Regions from separate parts of the Flavobacterium sp. TS_SC_5 genome, predicted to be linked through region 3. Evidence: riboswitches for the same ligand, from Rfam matches in the RefSeq annotation. Region 3 holds a riboswitch; each other region holds the start of a gene.
The links. A riboswitch is a leader RNA that binds a small molecule or an ion and turns the genes downstream of it on or off. The one in region 3 is predicted to bind S-adenosylmethionine.

Region 1 (4,292 bases), 540 kb from region 3:
AATGTTTTTCATTTTTTTGATAAGTTCGTCTTTTATTAATCTGTGCTTGTTATTGTAAAGATTTAATACATCGTAGAGAGAAGCACCTTCTTCTGCGTAAGTATATGAATTTATGTTACCTTCAAAATAAATATTTTTAACCGTTGGCTTTTCTGTCACATATTCAACAGCTTTTGCTAATAGTCCTAGGTTTGTTCTAGCAATTACTGCTTTGGATATTGTTTTTTCTCCAATGCCTTTGCCTATAATTTGGGAAGATGCTTTTAAATTAATTAATTCTTTCCATTTTAGTACTTCCATTGCAACGTTAGCTATGTCTTGGTTAAATCTAAAGCTAGTGGATAGATTGAAGTTCTTAAAGTTTACTTTTTCAAGAGAATTAATGGCAAAACGCCATCCATAAATTTGTTGGTGAGTGTCTCCAACAATCACCTTTGTGGCTTTCTGTTTTAAAAAAATATCAAGCATTGCTGCAGATGCATCTTGTCCTTCGTCAAAAAGAATATAGTCGTAATTAAGTTCTGGATTTGAAAGTTGAAATTTTTTAAGATAAAAATCATGAGTAATTTCAATTTCTCCTCTATCCATCATCCTCAAAAGCAAACTTGCCTTTTCTTCAATGTGGTGGTATAAATTAGACACCAATGCTTTTTCATTTGAGTCTGACACAATTTCCAAATAGTTCAAATCTTGCAGGTGGGTCTTTTCACTATTACAGAAGTAAGCAATAAACCTATTGATGTGGTTAGCAACAATGTATTTAGCATGTTTTTCTCCATTTCCATCCAACCCAAGTATTTCAGCAATTTCATGTGTTTTGTAATCTTGATTTCTTACTTTATATTTATTTTTGACATCAATGTACTGGTAAGCAAGTGAATGAGCTGTTTCCACCTTTACATTGTCTAAATCCTTTTTAATAAATTTTTTGGTCGCATTCATTTTTACAGACTTATTGAACGCTAGATAAAGGATTTTGCTCGTCTTTGGTCTTGCCTTTGCATACTCAATAATGGTTGTAGTTTTTCCAGACCCCGCAACAGCATTTATTTTGATATCACCAGTTGAGTAGACAATGTCGTATTGTTCTTTTGTTAATTGCATATTCTTCTAATATTTTTATTTATTGGTAGTTTTTTTGAATTATAAAGCCTGTTAAAAGACTTAAAATAGTTGATGAGTGACAAAATACGAAGCCGTTTTTCATCACTTGGCTAGATAAAAAACAAATTATTTGTGACTTAATCTTCTATGAAGCAATTTGATTTTTAGTATCTAATTCAGAGTACTCTACTGTTAAGTTTGGTGATTCTCCAAGTAATTCTTTGAACTTGCTTTCCATGAATTCTTTTAATTCACGCACATTGCTACTTGAGGTCAATATGCAATCGTGGAGCGTAAAAACTGGAATCTTACCTTTCTGTAGTTTGTCATATTCTCGGGCTATATTATCTATCATAACCTTTGCTTCAAACTGAAAACACAAATAAGACAATTTTTTATGTCTGTTTTTTAGATTCCAATTTAATTCTTCGCTTTGAACATCTTTAAATTCATTTAGAAATTTATGAATAGTTGGATATAACTTTTTAAATACTAATTGTTCAAATTTGTAAGAACTAGATTTCGCAAATAACATTGACAGTAGCCCCTTTTTAGCAAATTTTTTAAGTTCTTTAATGTCACCATCGAAGTAATGGTTAAACTGCTTATTGAATTTGTATTGGTAATATTTCAATACTTTTTTATAGTCCTTTCCCTCGGATTCATAAAAAGATTGGTCTAAAATCAAGTTGCTAAATTGCTCATAAAGCTTACCCGTTTTAACAGCATGCCCAAACTCCTGAAGCTCCGTTTTATCTAGGTCTCCCGTGATTTTATCGAAGATATAAATGATACTATTAGAATACTGATAATCGGTTAATTTACTTAATTTATTATTTAGGTAATAGTTCATAGTTACATAGAGAAAGAAGGGGACAGCAGAGGAAATGTCGACCTCCGCCAAAAATTCGCCCTGATACTGTAAATATTTACGGGTTTTTTTCGACAGCCTTGTAATGTTTGAGTGAACTCTCCCATCAGTATTAGTTTTTAATGTCATTGTATGTTCTCCATTCATTATATTTACTATGTTTTTGGCATTCCTAAGGCGTTTTTTTTGCTCTTGAGCATTTGCTTCTTCTATCGCATCAGAGGGGCTAGAAACGGCTAATTTCCCATTATTGAAATACTTAGTTAGAAAGTAATAATTAAGTCTAATCGCCTCATTTTTTGAGGGGTTTACAAATTTTTGCTTATACATATTGATTAGTTTGTAATCTTTGATGGTATAGAGTTCAAAACCTCCATCAAAATAATAATCAGTTAGCCGATACTCAAACGGATTTTTGCCAACATTATAACGAGAACCTTTCAATACATTACCAGTTCCACTGTTATTATCAAGTAAAAATCTGATGTATTTGTGGTAATCCCTACCAATTATTCGTTCCAATAGTTTAGAATGCAATCCCACCTTTTTCAAATTATCCCTTTCGTGACCTAATATTATCACTAAATGAATGATTAGATAGGCACGTTCAAAATCAAATTTAAAATCAGGTTGGTATTTATTTACCAAATATTCAAGGTTTAGTTTTTTGGGTTTTAATATATTATAAGTTTTCATTTTTTTTTAAATTTTAGACATAGCGCAGCCGTTACAATGTGGCTACATCGCTTATGTTGTTTGTTTTTAATGTTTTAATGTTTAATTATTTGGCATATTCCCTCATTCACGAATAAGATTTCGTGGGTTTTTTTGCCGAAGTAAAAGGGTACGTCAAAAAAGATGAAGATTTCCAACCCAGTAAAAGAAATAAAGATAAATTGAAAAGATTAAGCTAAAACAAAATTGAAAAGTTGTGTTTTGGTAGCTTACTTGATTTTGTGTAATTTTTTTGAAATGTATATGAACAATACATACACCTTCTGAGAAGTGGTTTTTTTTCATTTTCATACTTTTTTATTTGACAATTAGCCTTTATTTGACATTATGCCCGTATCATTTGACCACCTTTTAAAAATCTGTATGATAAATTAGGTTGGTATTCTGTTTTAGCAGAATTCTGGATACATTATTTGTTATTATTCCTTAGTGATTTTTATTAATTTTACAAGGCAAATATACGTCAAAAAAAGGACATACGCAATAGCTAAGTAATTGTTTTTAAGCTAACTAAGCTAGTTTAAAATAAAAAAAAGACAAATAACTATAATTCAGTTATTTAAGTTTTACGCTAGTTAAGATGAGTAAAAATTAAGAAAATTTTAACTATTTTATTTTTAAAATAGGAGAAAATAAGTGCTTAAATAAATATTTTATTGGCGGTTTTTTATTGAAAATTACAGTCATTGAGAAAATCAGCTAATAATTTATGTAGGATTTTAAAACAATACGCCATGCTATTAAGTCTAAAAAGTTTTACAGATACAATACTATGTAGTCCAGTACCATATGGGGGCGTTGATAAATAGTTTTTACCCCCACCCCCGTCTAATTTTAATCAATTTCATTTTCAAATCTATAGACAAATAGGTTTTCAAATTAAACATGGGAAATTTTTTGATATATAAAATTATTCATGACAATATAAAATAAGAGCGCACAATAAAAGCTCAGCAAAAAATAAGATTAAGTAAATACTACATTCTGGCAAATGTCAAAGAAGAAGGAATAGGAACAATTAACATAGTATAATGATGATTTAATGATGTAATCTAGTAGGGTAAATATTAATATATAGGATTGGAAATGATATTGGGGAGGAGCGTGAAAAAGAAACTTCATTGAGTTGAAGTAAAAAAGACTATTTTATTGTTGGATTGGAATTGAAATGCTTTTATTGATAAAAAGGAACAATTATTAGTGGCGCAAAAGTGGCAGTATACTTAATGGAAAACAAGTTTGAGGAAAGAATATAAAATCGTATCTTTGAACTTATTAATCAGTCACTTTTTGGTTTAGTAAGTATGTCAAAATGGAGATAAGGCTTGTGTTTATGGGGGTTTCCGTCACGACACTTTATTCCACAAAAAAAGCCTCGAATTTCTTCGAAGCTTTTGCTTTCTGGGTGGGAGACGGGGCTCGAACCCGCGACCCTCGGTACCACAAACCGATGCTCTAACCAACTGAGCTACAACCACCATTTGCTTAGCGGTGGCAAATATACGACATAAGTTTACTTCTGCAAATATTTTTTTCAAAAAATTACTCGAAATTTACATCAAATCTGCTAAGCTATTGACTG
Region 2 (4,292 bases), 1.5 Mb from region 3:
GATCCTAATTCCAAAGCTACAGATTTAGAAAAACCAATAACTCCCGCTTTAGAAGCAGCATAATTAGTTTGTCCAGCATTTCCTTTTACTCCCACAACAGAGCTCATATTGATAATTGAACCAGAACGTTGCTTCAAAAACGTACGTTGAATGGCTTTAGTCATATTAAAAACCGACTTCAAGTTAACATCAATTACTTGATCAAAATCTTCTTCAGACATACGCATCAAAAGATTATCTTTAGTAATTCCGGCGTTGTTTATTAGAATATCAACCGTTCCAAATTCAGCTAAAACAGCATCGACAAGAGTTTGAGCATCATTAAAATCGGCAGCATTCGATTGATATCCTTTGGCTTTAATTCCAATAGCGTTTAATTCGTTTTCAAGAGCCAAAGCAGATTCTACTGATGAACTATATGTAAAGGCAACATTTGCACCATGTTTTGCAAAAACTTCAGCAATTCCTTTTCCAATTCCACGACTCGCACCAGTAATTATGGCCACTTTTCCTTCTAGTAATTTCATATTCAAAAATAAGTTTAAAATTTATTTGAAGCTATTCCTGCTATCCGCTTCAATCTTTTAGGATCGCTATCGCTCACATAAAAGGATTTTCACTACTATCAGGGCTATCTTACACCCGTCAAATATAGAATAATTCTCTTTTTAAAAAAAATTCAAAAGCAAGAACAGTCAAGATTCAACTCTTAAATTTTAAAGAATCGCTTTGTCCATTTGTCCCAAAACGAACTATAAATAGCCACTAATGTAAAAACTAGTAGAAATAGATGATACCATGCATTACTAATTAAGTCAAAAAAATCTAATTTGCCATTAGCGTAGTTCAATATAAGCAATATTTGAGCACCATATGGTAAAATCCCTTGAATTATACACGAAAAAATATCCAAAATCGCAGCTGTTTTTTTAGGATTTAAATCATATTCATCATTAATTTCTTTTGCAATTGGCCCCGTGATTACAATAGAAACCGTATTGTTAGCTATAGCTAGATTAGCAAAACCTACCAAAGCGCCAATTCCCGCTTGAGCTGATTTTTTACTTTTGATTCTTTTTTTAATTTGAACTAATAAATACGTTATTCCACCCGCTTTATCTACCATAGCAGCTAAACCTCCGGTAAGCATGGATAATAAGAAAATATCAGTCATGCTGGTAAAACCTTCATAGATCTTTTGAGTAAACTCCATTAGCGTAAACGAACCACTAAAATATCCAATGATTCCTGCTAATAAAGTACCAATAAGCAGCGTTGAAAAAACATTAACACCTACAACCGCCAATACTATTACTAAAAGATAAGGCACAATTGCAATCCAGGAAAAATTATTTTTTTCTATAGCAACTGTGACAATATCCGAGTTTAAACCAAGATAAAAGAAAACCAGAATAGTCAAAATTGCAGCTGGAAAAGCTATAAACAAGTTGATTTTAAACTTATCTTTTAGATCACATCCTAATGATTGCGTTGCTGCAATTGTAGTATCAGAAATCATGGAAAGATTGTCACCAAGCATAGAACCTCCTAATAAAGCGCCAGATATAAGCGGTAATGAAGCACCACTTTTATCAGCTAATGCAACAGCAATAGGACCAATCGCTACAATTGCACCAACCGAAGTTCCTGTAGCAGTTGATAAAAAAGAAGCTATCAAGAAAATTCCTAACGGAAAATAGGCAACGTCGATAGTATTTATTCCAAGATTCACGACAGCATCAACACCGCCCATCGCTTTACTTACCACTGCGAACGCTCCCGCTAGCAAGTAAATTAAACACATGGTCATAATTTTGCTTTCCCCACATCCTGCAATTAATGTAGCAACTTTATCCTCAGTTGAGGATTTGAAAAGTAAAAAAGCAGCGATAATACCAACTAAAACAGCCACCGGTGATGGAAAAGCATAAAAATCATTCAAAATGATTCCTGCTCCCAAAAAAGTAAAAATAAAAACAAATAAAGGGATTAATGCAAAGGCATTTCCTTTGTCTTTGGAAAATAAAGTCATAAAAATAATTTAAAATTAGAAATTATGAGGAAAAACAAAGCTAAATATGGGAATGTAAACAACATTTTTTCCAAAGGATTTGGCTTATCGTTTTAGCACCTTGCTTGTTGTTGCAGGTTGCTATCCTATTGAAGGATTCGTGATAACGGGTGCAAAAGTAATTAATTATTTATGAAATATTTCGAATTTCATTCAAAAAAATAATAATACAAAAAAAGCGTCACATAAAAATGCAGCGCTTAATTATAAAATACTAAAAAACAGTTGTTAACTTTTTAGAAAGCTACGTTCCATTTTGGCAATCTTCCATTTTCATCAAGGAAGTTTTGTAAAACTTGTCCTTCTACAAATGTTGGGATTACTTTAGTCTTATCATTAAATGTTTCATACCAAACTACTTCTAGTGTGCTGATATCTTCGATTTTCATTTGTGCGGGCCAAGAATATTTTCTTCCAGTTTTTGCAAATTGGTGTCCTTCAACAATCTTATCTTTCAAACCTCCATTTTTGATTTTTAAAGTTCCATTATTCTGAACAGTTCCAGTAGAAGCAACCATAATTAACTCTTTTTCATCTCCAACGGAATACACTAAAAATACTCCAGATCCTTCTGATGCGTTGCAAACTTCTGCTAAACTATCCTCTGTGGTGAATGAAAACTGATTGGTAACTTTGAATTTTTTTAACTCTTTGTACATATTATTTTATTTTTATTTAAACTGATTTCGGCAAAAAAATACCCCACAAAACCGTGAGGCCCATTAGAATTCAGTCGTTTATGTTTGTTCTTATTATAATTGAATCTGCAAAAACAGAATATTTAATAAAGTGCAAAGATATTTCTTTAATTCAATTAATAATAAAAAAGCCCCACAAATTGTGAGGCTTCTAGAAATATTTAATTGGAGTTTAGATTAACCTAAAACTTCTTTTACTTTTTTACCAATTTCAGCTGGAGAATCTACTACGTGAATTCCACATTCTCTCATGATTTGTTTTTTAGCTTCAGCAGTATCGTCAGATCCACCAACGATTGCACCTGCATGTCCCATTGTACGTCCTGGAGGAGCAGTAACTCCTGCGATGAAACCTACAACTGGTTTACGGTTACCATCAGCTTTAATCCAATGAGCAGCATCAGCTTCTAATTGTCCACCAATTTCACCTATCATTACGATACATTCTGTTTCTGGGTCATTCATCAGTAATTCAACCGCTTCTTTAGTAGTAGTCCCAATGATTGGGTCTCCACCAATACCAATTGCAGTAGTAATTCCTAATCCTTGTTTTACAACTTGGTCAGCAGCTTCGTATGTTAATGTTCCAGATTTAGAAACAATACCAACAGTTCCTTTTTTGAAAACAAAACCTGGCATGATACCAACTTTAGCTTCACCCGGAGTAATAATTCCAGGACAATTTGGACCGATTAAGCGTGCGTTTCTCTCTTTAACATAACTATTTGCTTTTATCATGTCAGCAACAGGAATTCCTTCAGTAATTGCAATAATTACTTTTATTCCGGCATCTGCAGCTTCCATAATTGCATCTGCAGCAAAAGCCGGCGGTACAAAAATGATAGTTGTATCAGCACCTGCTTGTTCTACAGCATCTTTTACAGTATTGAAAACTGGTCTGTCTAAGTGAGTTGTCCCACCTTTTCCAGGAGTTACACCACCAACAACGTTAGTACCGTACTCAATCATTTGAGAAGCATGGAAAGTTCCTTCACTTCCTGTAAAACCTTGAACAATTATTTTGGAATCTTTATTAACTAAAACACTCATGATATATTTTTTATGTAGTTTTTAAAATCGTTATGCAAAAGTATAAAATACTAATCAGTAATCCGTATTCAGCATTCAGTTTTTTGACACTAAATTAGGATAATTGGCTCATTTGATAGCCTCGAAATAATTTATTGTCTTTTAATTGCCAAATAACAATAAAATGTGCTAGTAACATCTCTTCCCTTGGATTCTCAATCGTTTTCACAAAATGAGAATAACGAACGGAAATTAAATCATTTTCAGATAAAATGTGACTGATACGAACTTTCGAACGTACATATGCCTTGCTCAAATCATTGGATAAACTTACCAAGGAATCATAATCTAATTGAACTAATCCTTTGCTGCTGTTCCATTCGACGATAACTTCAGGATGCAAAAAATCTTTTATGACCTCGCTATCGATGAAAGCATCTGATTTATAAAATTTCTGAACGATTTCTTTAGCAGACATATTATTTTAGTTTATT
Region 3 (4,292 bases):
TTTTAGTAACTGTTTCAGGAGTACGTCCCATGTGCCCGTAAGCGGCAGTTTCGCTGTAGATTGGATTTCTTAATTTCAAACGTTGCTCAATAAAGTAAGGACGCATATCAAAAATAGCTTCTACTTTTTTAGCAATTTCGCCATTGGTTAAATTCACTTTTGAAGTTCCGTAGGTATCAATAAAAATCCCCATTGGTTTAGCAACTCCAATCGCGTAGGAAACCTGAACTAAAATCTCATCAGCAACACCCGCAGCAACTAAGTTTTTAGCAATATGACGTGTAGCATACGCCGCACTTCGGTCTACTTTACTTGGGTCTTTTCCAGAGAAAGCACCACCACCGTGAGCACCTTTTCCACCGTAAGTATCTACGATGATTTTTCTTCCTGTCAATCCAGTATCTCCATGCGGTCCTCCAATTACGAATTTCCCAGTTGGATTAATATGGTATTGAATTGCATCATTGAACAAATGAGCATGCGCTGGATTTTTTGCAATAATCCTTGGAATCAAAATTTCAACAAGATCTTTTTTGATTTTGGCAAGCATTGTTGCTTCTTCGTCAAAATCATCATGTTGCGTCGAGATTACAATAGCATCAATACGAGTTGGCTTGTTGTCATCGCTATATTCTAAAGTTACTTGAGATTTAGCATCCGGACGCAAATACGTAATTTCATTATTTTCACGTCTTAAAACAGCTAATTCCTTCAATAATTTATGAGATAAATCAAGTGCCAATGGCATATAATTTTCGGTTTCATTAGTAGCGTAACCAAACATCATTCCTTGGTCACCTGCACCTTGCTCTTCAGGATTTGCTCTGTCAACACCTTGATTAATGTCAGCAGATTGTTCGTGAATAGCAGAAAGTATCCCACAAGAATTGGCTTCAAACATGTATTCACTTTTCGTATAACCAATTTTTCGGATTACTTCACGAGCGATATGTTGTACATCTAAATATGTATTTGATTTTACTTCACCAGCCAAAATTACTTGACCAGTTGTTACTAAAGTTTCACAAGCTACTTTTGAATCAGCATCAAATGCCAAAAAATTATCAATTAATGCGTCCGAAATTTGATCTGCAATTTTGTCTGGATGTCCTTCGCTTACAGATTCTGACGTAAATAAATAGGCCATAATAGTTATTATTTTTAAATTAAGCGAGAAAAAATAATTGCTGAAAAGGACTAAAGGAGAGTTCCTGCTTTAGCATTTTTTCTACTGAAAAATTTTCAGCATCCATAATGAATTTGTTTCATTATGAAGAGGTTGCAATCAGTTCAAATTTTTCCTCTTGTATTTGGGTGCAAATGTATGAAACCATTTTGAATTGCAAATTAATCTTAACTTTTTTTTGCGGATAAATGTTTTTTCAGGTTCTATTGCTTACCAAAAACAATAGCAATAGGATTTTGATGAAAATTTTTGAAAATTATTTGGATTTTTAAAAAATAATTTGCAAATTTGGGTATATAAAAAGTAAAAGATGAAATTTAATATTTGTAATATGTTTAAAGTCGCGCAGGATAATTCCTGAGGGTCGCTTATTGCATAATTTTAAATTAAATTATATAGCAAAAGCTTCCCAGATAACGGGAAGCTTTTTTTTTGAATACAACGGAGATAATAGTACAGAAATATAAAATATAAATGAATAACCTAAAATTCCAGTTTACAAATAATTCAACTGTCAATACCATGATTGCTGCCAATGCCATTATGTGTATTTGCGTCTGTTGATTCCAAAAGTATAAGTTTACAAACAACTTAAAACCCTTTTGGATATACATCTAAAAGGGTTTTTTTTAAGAATATATTTTAATTTTAAAAAACATAATGCGAATAAAACCAACAACGAATTAAAACCTAACATCTAAAAATTATGAGCACAACTAAGTATTTTCCAAAAACATTCCAATTATTAGAAAGGATTAACAACAGGAATAAAAAACAAAAGGAGAACGATCCAAAAAATGAATTGATTCATCCTAGATTTGAAATTTCAAAAAACGACGCTTTGGCACAGAAAGTAGTCCCTAATTCTTTGCTTTTTTTAATGTATTCACAAGAGAATGAAGCGCTTTTTATTTAAGAAATCCGAATTTATTTTCGGTTTTGAGATTCTCAAAAAGGTATTTAAAATTGTTGTTTTGACGAGGTAATAACTATAATTGGTTTGTAATGCTTCGTCAAAATAACAATCTAATGTTTATTGTTTTCAGGTTTTTATTTAAACCAAACAAAAAAATCGATTGCGCATAAAAATTTGGTTGTTACAAAAAATAGTCCTTAATTTGCAATTATAAGTTCACAACCGTATTGAAATGTTATAAAGAAAGGACGAGGGATTAGACCCGATGAAGCCTTAGCAACCCTTCGATTTATCGAAGAAGGTGCTGCATTCTACCACGCTCATCGTGGAAAGATAACACTAAGAATTTGTCTAGATAACTCCTAGCTTTCTTTCTAATATTTCCAAACACAAGTCAAAAATCATAAAAGATTTGAAATTGGAAAATAAACCAACATCTATCATATTACAAAATTTCACCACCGAAAGTGGCGCTTTTTATGCTGTCTTAAACTTAAGTTTTCAAGTTTTCGGACCTGAATTGCATACCGCACCAATCGTTTTGGTCAATCATGCTTTAACCGGAAATTCACAAGTTGTGGGAGAAAATGGTTGGTGGAATGATTTAATTGGTACCAACAAAACTATAGATACTACAAAATATACGATACTTGCTTTTAATGTTCCCGGAAATGGATTTGATGGTTTTGTCATTGAGAATTATTCGGATTTTAATACAAGAGACATTGCCAGAATTTTTATTGAAGGGATTCGGTCTCTTGAAATTAAAAAACTATATTCTATTATTGGCGGTTCTGTTGGTGGAGGAATTGCTTGGGAAATGGTTGCATTGGAACCAAAAATCACGCAACATTTAATTCCTATTGCAACCGATTGGAAATCGACAGACTGGTTAATTGCCAATTGCTTTTTGCAGGAACAAATTTTGAAAAATTCTTCGAAACCTATTGAAGATGCACGAACTCATGCTATGCTTTGCTATAGAACTCCGGAATCTTTTACTGCCAAATTTCAGCGAACAACTAATGAAGAATTAGCCATTTTCAATGTGGAAAGTTGGTTGTTGCATCATGGGGAAAAATTACAAAAACGTTTTCAAATCTCGTCTTATAAAATGATGAATCAACTTTTGAAGACGATAGATATTACCAGAAATAGTGCTTCGTTTGAAGAAATAACGTCAAAAATTGAAGCTGATATTCATATTATCGGAATCAATTCAGACTTGTTTTTTACGGCAAATGAAAATAAAGCAACGTATGAGGAATTGAAAAAATATAAAGATAATGTCAGCTATCAGGAAATTGTTTCCATTCATGGACATGATGCTTTTTTGATAGAATACAAACAATTACACAATTTGCTTAAGGATATATTCTAAGCCAAAAAACACAACACAATGAAAATATTAAAATTTGGAGGTAAATCTTTATCAAATGGCGACGGAATAAATAAGGTTGTTGCAATTATTACCGATAAAGTAAATCAAGGAGAGGAAATTGCAATTGTGGTTTCGGCAAGAGGAAATGCTACGGATGAATTGGAAGAGATATTAAATATTGCGGCTACTAATAAAGACTATAAACCGCTTTTTGAGGATTTTAAGAAATACCAACAAGATGAAGATGAGAACGTGGATTTGTCTGAAGAATTCAATGTTTTGGAAAAATTATTTGAAGGCGTTAGTTTAACTGGTGATTACAGCAACAAAATTAAAGACCAGGTTTTATCTAAAGGAGAATTACTTTCGGCAAAATTATTGACGGCAATCTTGATTGAAAACGGAATAAATGCCCGTTTTGCAGATACCAGAGAATTGATTAAAACCGATTCGAAATTTGGTGATGCACAACCTTTAGAACAAATTTCGAAGAAAAATGTCATCAATTATTTCAAGCAGAATAACGGGACAACGGTAAATATTATTACAGGTTTTATTGGTTCGAACAATAATAATGACACCACCACTTTAGGAAGAAACGGCAGTAATTACACGGCTTCGCTGATTGCGAATTACTTAAATGCGGACGAATTACAAAATTACACTCACGTTGACGGAATATATACCGCAAATCCTGACTTAGTGCTTGATGCAAAAAAAATTGACCATTTGTCGTTTAACGAAGCCAATGAAATAGCAAATTTTGGTGCGACGATTCTTCATGCCAAAACGATTATTCCATTATTAGA

Region 1: it holds a riboswitch for S-adenosylmethionine, as region 3 does, so the genes downstream of both, AC0J6S_RS09250 (hypothetical protein) here and AC0J6S_RS06755 (alpha/beta fold hydrolase) in region 3, are expected to answer to the same signal.
Region 2: it holds a riboswitch for S-adenosylmethionine, as region 3 does, so the genes downstream of both, AC0J6S_RS13260 (Na+/H+ antiporter NhaC family protein) here and AC0J6S_RS06755 (alpha/beta fold hydrolase) in region 3, are expected to answer to the same signal.

Annotation. Positions count from the first base shown of each region.
Region 1 covers NZ_CM149588.1:2,079,797-2,084,088, reverse strand. The annotation lists gene AC0J6S_RS09255 (UvrD-helicase domain-containing protein) at 1-1,104, opposite strand, end outside; gene AC0J6S_RS09250 (hypothetical protein) at 1,250-2,671, opposite strand; SAM-I-IV-variant riboswitch at 3,016-3,123, opposite strand; tRNA gene AC0J6S_RS09245 (tRNA-His) at 4,114-4,189, opposite strand; gene bshB1 (bacillithiol biosynthesis deacetylase BshB1) at 4,264-4,292, opposite strand, start outside.
Region 2 covers NZ_CM149588.1:3,074,039-3,078,330, forward strand. The annotation lists gene fabG (3-oxoacyl-[acyl-carrier-protein] reductase) at 1-527, opposite strand, end outside; gene AC0J6S_RS13260 (Na+/H+ antiporter NhaC family protein) at 710-2,032, opposite strand; SAM-I-IV-variant riboswitch at 2,087-2,183, opposite strand; gene AC0J6S_RS13265 (hypothetical protein) at 2,308-2,730, opposite strand; gene sucD (succinate--CoA ligase subunit alpha) at 2,947-3,819, opposite strand; gene AC0J6S_RS13275 (nuclear transport factor 2 family protein) at 3,914-4,276, opposite strand; gene AC0J6S_RS13280 (UDP-3-O-(3-hydroxymyristoyl)glucosamine N-acyltransferase) at 4,278-4,292, opposite strand, start outside.
Region 3 covers NZ_CM149588.1:1,544,155-1,548,446, forward strand. The annotation lists gene metK (methionine adenosyltransferase) at 1-1,147, opposite strand, end outside; gene AC0J6S_RS06750 (hypothetical protein) at 1,893-2,102, shown strand; SAM riboswitch class I at 2,335-2,442, shown strand; gene AC0J6S_RS06755 (alpha/beta fold hydrolase) at 2,521-3,483, shown strand; gene thrA (bifunctional aspartate kinase/homoserine dehydrogenase I) at 3,502-4,292, shown strand, end outside.